Regions from separate parts of the Streptomyces sp. NPDC060366 genome, predicted to be linked through region 1. Evidence: riboswitches for the same ligand, from Rfam matches in the RefSeq annotation. Region 1 holds a riboswitch; the other holds the start of a gene.

Region 1 (3,402 bases):
ACCGAGGCGAGGGGGCAGACCGCGGGCGAACTCACGGGCCGGGGCGACGGTGAAGGGCATGTGCGCCCCGACGCACTGGAGGAACTGCTGTTCGGAGCTGAAGACGGGGACGTACGGCACGCCCTCGATCTCCATGGTCGGCAGATCGAGTCCGGGGCTGTCGGGTCCGCCGCCGTTGGGCAGTGGCACCCAGAGCTGACTGCGGCCGAGGACCTCGACCAGCCGCCCGCCCGCCGAGGCGTTCCCGAGCGAGGCGGCGAGCACCTCTTCCAGCTCGTTGCCCGGCCATGCTGTGTTCACTGACTCTCCCGTGTCCGCCCGTGCGTACTGCGCGCCGCGGAAACCCTAACGCCGGTGGGGCGTGGCCGGGCGACGCCGACGGCGGCTCCGCGGTCCGCCGCCTGCCGCGGCCGGAACGGCCGGTGCGCCGCAGCCCGCCCCCCGATGGGCGGTTCGTCCTCAATCGCACGGACGGGCCGCATGTGCGGCCCGTCCGTGCGATCGAGGAAGAACGCCGGCCCGAGGGCCGACGATGCCGCTGCCGCGCCTTGCCAGGCGCCGGCCCGTATCGGGCCTCGCTGCTCAGGTGCCCGGGAAGTCGATCCCCGTCAGCGCGCCCGCGCCGTCGCGGTCCAGGAGGACCGCCGAGGCGCAGCCCGCCGGGAGCCGGCCCGTCTCCGCGTCCGCGACGAGCCGGGACACCGCCCGCCGGTGGCGCGCGAAGGCGTACCCGGAAACCCCGCGCCCGCGCTCGCGCTGGCCCGCGCGGGCGGTCTTCGGGGTCACGTCCAGCAGCACGAGATGGAGCCGTCTGCCGCGTCTGCGCGCCTCGCGCGCCAGCCAGCGCCGTACCCACGCCTGGGTGCCGCAGTCGTGCACGACGACGCTCTCGCCGGAGCGCAGCGCCCGCCGCAGCCCGGCGTAGTGCGCGAGGCGGACGAGCGGCCGGTAGACGGCGTACGGCAGCCGCTCCGGCAGCCGCCTCGCCCAGCGGTCGCGGGTGTCCTGCGAGTCGATCCCCCGGCCGGCGGCCGTCCGGCCGATCAGCGTGGACTTCCCGCTGCCCGGCAGGCCCGAGACGACGACCACGTCGCCGTCCCCGAACACCAGGCGTCGGGGCCCCCGGCGCCCCCGCTCCCGCAGGTCGCGGACGACCGGCGGGACGGCCGCCAGGGCCTTGCGGCGTACCGCTTCCGGCTGGGCGGGCACCTCCGCGGTCGTCGCGTAGGCACTTGCACGGGACCGCTGCAACGTCATCGCCCTCCCCCTGTCGGGTCCATCGTCATCGCCGATGACCCTTGCCCATGAAGTGTAAAGACCTGGTAATGCGGCACAAGCGTTTTGCTGATCACGGCCCCGTCGGCCCCGTCCGCCCGACCGGGGGTGATGTCCCCGGCGGTGCCTTCGCCGGCGTCCCCGCCGCCCTCCCTCCCTCCGGAGGCCGACGCGTGCGATGATGTGCGCGCCAACTCCATACCGGCCGTTCGAATCCGCGCGGGAGAGTCCTGGTCACCGTGGGTGCCGGGCGCCGAAGGAGCAAGTTCCTCCCTTGAATCTCTCAGGCCCAGTACCGCGCGGACGAGGCAGATCTGAAAAGCGAATCGCCGTCAGGCGCTTCCACCCAAGGTGCAAGTCGTGACTCCGTATGCGTATGTGTACGTGCGGTCGTGATGAACCTCTCAGGTTCCGATGACAGATGGGGAGGATTGTCCTCTCTGTCATGCCCTGGGAGCCACACCTATGAGCAATACGTCTCACACCCCCGCCCCCGAAGCGGCCGGTCCCGACGCCCCGCGCCTCACCGCGCTCGACGCCGTGCACCGCTCACTGGGCGCCACGATGACCGACTTCGCCGGCTGGGACATGCCGCTGCGCTACGCCAGCGAGCGTGAGGAGCACCTCGCCGTCCGTACGAAGGCCGGGCTCTTCGACCTCTCGCACATGGGCGAGATCACCGTCACCGGCTCGCAGGCGGCCGAGGCACTGGACTACGCGCTGGTCGGCAACATCGGCTCCCTCGCCGTGGGCCGCGCCCGCTACACCATGATCTGCCAGGAGGACGGCGGGATCCTGGACGACCTGATCGTGTACCGCCTCGACACCCACGGCGCCCCCGAGTTCATGGTCGTCGCGAACGCCTCCAACGCCCAGGTGGTGCTCGACGAGCTGACCGGCCGCGCCGCGGACTTCGACGTCGAGGTGCGGGACGACCGCGACGCGTACGCGCTGCTGGCCGTCCAGGGCCCCAACTCGCCCGGCATCCTCGCCCAGCTCACGGACGCCGATCTGGCCGGGCTCAAGTACTACGCCGGGCTGCCGGGCGTGGTCGCCGGGGTGCCCGCGCTGATCGCCCGTACCGGCTACACGGGTGAGGACGGCTTCGAGCTGTTCGTGGAGCCCCGGTACGCGGAAGGGCTGTGGCAGGCCCTGATGGCCGCGGGCGCGTCCGCCGGACTCGTACCGGCCGGCCTCTCGTGCCGCGACACCCTCCGTATGGAGGCCGGTATGCCGCTGTACGGGCAGGAGCTGACGACCGGCCTCACGCCCTTCGACGCGGGCCTCGGCCGGGTCGTCAAGTTCGAGAAGGAGGGCTACTTCGTGGGCCGTACGGCGCTGGAGGCGGCCGCCGAGCGCGCCGAGAGCGCGCCGCCGCGCAAGCTGACCGGGCTCGTCGCCGAGGGCCGCCGGGTGCCGCGCGCCGGCTACCCGGTCGTGGCCGACGGTCAGGTGGTGGGCCACGTCACCTCCGGCGCGCCGTCGCCGACGCTCGGCCGGCCGATCGCGATGGCCTACGTGGACGCGTCGCACGCCGCGGCGGGCACGGCGGGCGTCGGGGTTGACATCCGGGGCTCGATCGAGCCGTACGAGGTCGTGGCGCTGCCCTTCTACAAGCGCCGGAAGTGACCCTCGGGTACCGCACCGCATCTCAGTCCGCAAGACACGTGTTCACCACCACTCCCCCGCGTACAGGAGAATTCACGACATGAGCAACCCCCAGCAGCTGCGCTACAGCAAGGAGCACGAGTGGCTGTCGACCGCCGATGACGGCGTGTCGACGGTCGGTATCACGGAGTTCGCGGCGAACGCCCTCGGCGACGTCGTGTACGCCCAGCTCCCCGCGGTCGGTGACACGGTGACCGCGGGCGAGACCTGCGGCGAGCTGGAGTCGACCAAGTCGGTCAGCGACCTGTACTCCCCCGTGACGGGCGAGGTCACCGAGGCGAACCAGGACGTCGTGGACGACCCCTCGCTGGTGAACTCCGCACCCTTCGAGGGCGGCTGGCTGTTCAAGGTACGCGTCGCGGAGGAGCCGAAGGACCTGCTCTCCGCCGACGAGTACACGGAATTCTCCGGCAACTGAGACCCCAGGGACTGTGATGTCTTCGAAGTCGCTTCTCAACT
Region 2 (3,402 bases), on a different contig from region 1:
CAGGTTCAGGTGCGAGACGTCCGAGCCGAACCGGCCCGGCTTCGCCAGCCCCACCAGCGCGTTGAGGTTCGCTCCGTCGACGTACACCTGACCGCCGGCGTCGTGCACGGCCGCGCAGATGTCGGTGATGTGCTCCTCGAACACCCCGTGCGTGGAGGGGTAGGTGACCATCAGGACGGCCAGTTCGTCGCCGTGACGCTCGATCTTGGCGTGCAGGTCCTCGACGTCGACGTCGCCGTCCTCGCGGGTCTTCACGACGACGACCTTCATGCCGGCCATGACGGCGCTCGCCGCGTTCGTCCCGTGCGCGGACGACGGGATGAGGCAGACGGTGCGGCCGGTGTCGCCGTTGGCCCTGTGGTACGCCCGTACGGCCAGCAGCCCGGCCAGTTCGCCCTGCGAGCCCGCGTTGGGCTGGAGGGACACCGCGTCGTAGCCGGTGACCTCCGCCAGGCGCTCCTCCAGCTCGCGGATCAGCGTGAGATAGCCGCGCGCCTGGTCGGCCGGCGCGAAGGGGTGCAGCGCCGCGAACTCAGGCCAGGTCACCGGCTCCATCTCGGTGGTCGCGTTGAGCTTCATCGTGCAGGAGCCGAGGGGGATCATGCCCCGGTCCAGCGCGTAGTCCTTGTCGGCGAGCCTGCGCAGATAGCGCAGCATCGCGGTCTCGGAGCGGTGCTGGTGGAAGACCGGGTGCGCGAGGTAGTCGTCGGTGCGCAGCAGCGCGTCCGGCAGCACGTCGCGGGACGCCGCGTCCAGGGCCTCGATGTCGCCCTTGACGCCGAAGGCGGTCCATACGGCGGTGAGTTGGGCGCGCCCGGTGGTCTCGTCGCAGGCGAGCGAGACGAGGTCGCCGTCGACGAGGCGGAGGTTGACCCCGCCCTCGCGGGCGGCGGCCACGACGTCGGCGGCCCGGCCGGGCACCCGTACCGTCAGCGTGTCGAAGTACGAGTCGTGCAGGATCTCGACGCCACCGGCGCTCAGACCGTCGGCGAGGACGGTCGCGAAGCGGTGGGTGCGCTCGGCGATCGCGCGCAGCCCGTCGGGGCCGTGGTAGACCGCGTACATTCCGGCCATCACGGCGAGCAGCACCTGGGCGGTGCAGATGTTGCTGGTGGCCTTCTCGCGCCGGATGTGCTGCTCACGGGTCTGGAGCGCGAGCCGGTACGCCTTGTTGCCGTCGGCGTCCACGGAGACCCCGACGAGCCGTCCGGGGAGGCTTCGGGCGAACTTCTCGCGTACGGCCATGAATCCGGCGTGCGGTCCGCCGAAGCCCATGGGGACGCCGAACCGCTGGGTGGTGCCGACCGCGATGTCCGCGCCCAGCTCACCGGGTGAGGTGAGCAGCGTGAGGGCCAGCAGGTCGGCGGCGACGGTGACGACGGCGCCGAGTTCGTGCGCCTGGTCGATGACGGGCTTGATGTCCCGTACGACTCCGGAGGCGCCCGGGTACTGGACCAGCACGCCGAAGACACCGCGCTCGGCGGCCTCGGCCGGGATCCCGTCGGCCAGGTCGGCGACGACGACGTCCACACCGGCCGGTTCGGCGCGGGTGCGGATCACGGCGACGGTCTGCGGCAGCGCGTCGGCGTCGACCAGGAAGACGCCGTCCTTCACCTTGCCGACCCGGCGGGCCAGCGCCATGGCCTCGGCGGCGGCGGTGCCCTCGTCCAGCAGGGAGGCCCCGGACGTCGGCAGGCCGGTCAGATCGGCCACGACGGTCTGGAAGTTGAGCAGCGCTTCGAGGCGGCCCTGGGAGATCTCGGGCTGGTACGGCGTGTACGCGGTGTACCAGGCCGGATTCTCCATCACGTTCCGCAGGATCACCGGCGGCGTGAACGTGCCGTAGTAGCCGAGACCGATCATCGGGGCGAGGACCTTGTTGCGGTCGGCGAGGGAGCGCAGCTCCGCCAGGACCTCGGCCTCGGTGCGCGCGTCGGGCAGCTGGAGGGCCTCGGCGCTCTTGATCACGTCGGGCACCGCGGCGGCGGTCAGCTCGTCGAGCGAGCCGTAGCCGACCTGCGCGAGCATCTTCGCCTGGGCGGCGGCGTCGGGGCCGATGTGGCGCCGCTCGAAGGGCGTGCCACGCTCCAGCTGCGAGAGCGGCGTGCGGTGGTCTGTCATACGGGAGGCCTCCTGGTCTGGCGCGACCTGCGAGGGGCACCGATACACGGGTGCCCGGACGGCCTCCCCCTCTGTCACATCAACCTGAGAGTTTCACCGGTCCGCCGCGAGGCGGGCCGGCTTTCACCGTCGGTGAGAACCGATGCCGTCCGACACCTGTTCTGCTTTCCAGAGTGACCTCGTCCATGCGGTACGGGGGCCTGAGAGTTTCCGGGGAGGATTTGCTCCTTCGGCGCCTCCGGCAGTCTCACCGGATGGCTCTCCCGCACGGGGTCGACAGCCACTGGCCAGCCTACCAGCGAGGTCTCGCCATGGAGTTCGAGTGGCCGATACCCGCGATGTGCCCTTTCGTAGGGTAAGGGAGCATGTGCGACCAGTTGGAGGGACCGTGCAGACCGACATCGATCCGCGCAGCCTGATCGGCCGCAAGGCGTACGACCGCGACGGGCACAAGATCGGCACCGTCGACGAGGTGTATCTGGACGACGCGACCGGCGTGCCCGAGTGGGCGGCGGTACGGACCGGGCTGTTCAGCCGGGACGCGTTCGTGCCGCTGGCCCCCAGCACCTACCGCGACGAGACGCTGCACGTCCCGTACGAACGCGGCCTGATCAAGGGCGCCCCCGACTTCGGTGTCGGCCGCCATCTCTCCCCCGACCAGGAGATCCAGCTCTACCACCACTACCGGCTGGCTCTGCCGGAACCGGCGGCCCCGGAGACCCCGCCCCGTCCGGTCGACCGCGACTTCGGCCATGTGGCGGGCCGCGACGAGCCGGGCGGAGCCTCCTAGCACCCGCCCCTCACGAGGGCGGCGGTGGAGCCGGATCCGGCTCCACCGCGACCAGTGGCAGCGGCTCCGACAGCTCCAGGTCCGGATCGTCCGTACGGAACGTCCGGACCCGCCCCGGGACCACCGACGTCGGCTCCTCGAACCGTACTGTGACCCGCCCCACACCACTTCCCTGCACCCACCCCGCGCCGAACTCCGCGTGCCGCACGTCGTGCCCGGCGGGCCAGTGCCGCTCGGCGACCGCCTCGGCATCGGACTCCGGTTCCCGCTCCGGCCGCGGCTCGGACTCCTCCGGCACCACCACGGGGTCCGTCTCGGCACCGGCGCCCGTGGCTTCCGCGTCCGCCGCCGCCTGCGCGAACAGGTCCTCCTGGGTGTAGTCGGTCAGCCCTGTCACCCCCACCCCCAGCAGCCGCACCCCTCCGGTGGTGTCCAGGGACTCCAGCAGCCTCCCCGCGGCCTCACGCACCACGCCCGCGTCGTCCGTGGGC

What was found. Region 1 has a riboswitch for glycine ahead of gcvT (glycine cleavage system aminomethyltransferase GcvT). Riboswitches for the same ligand answer to the same signal wherever they lie in the genome.
Region 2: it holds a riboswitch for glycine, as region 1 does, so the genes downstream of both, gcvP (aminomethyl-transferring glycine dehydrogenase) here and gcvT (glycine cleavage system aminomethyltransferase GcvT) in region 1, are expected to answer to the same signal.

The regions. Positions count from the first base shown of each region.
Region 1 covers NZ_JBHXDC010000003.1:746,789-750,190, reverse strand. Annotated here, with positions in the region: gene ACFWHU_RS12275 (enhanced serine sensitivity protein SseB) at 1-300, opposite strand, end outside; gene ACFWHU_RS12270 (AAA family ATPase) at 583-1,257, opposite strand; glycine riboswitch at 1,486-1,583, shown strand; gene gcvT (glycine cleavage system aminomethyltransferase GcvT) at 1,741-2,904, shown strand; gene gcvH (glycine cleavage system protein GcvH) at 2,984-3,361, shown strand; gene glyA (serine hydroxymethyltransferase) at 3,378-3,402, shown strand, end outside.
Region 2 covers NZ_JBHXDC010000029.1:9,574-12,975, reverse strand. Annotated here, with positions in the region: gene gcvP (aminomethyl-transferring glycine dehydrogenase) at 1-2,121, opposite strand, end outside; glycine riboswitch at 2,300-2,397, opposite strand; gene ACFWHU_RS36305 (PRC-barrel domain-containing protein) at 2,510-2,911, shown strand; gene ACFWHU_RS36300 (DNA polymerase IV) at 2,922-3,402, opposite strand, start outside.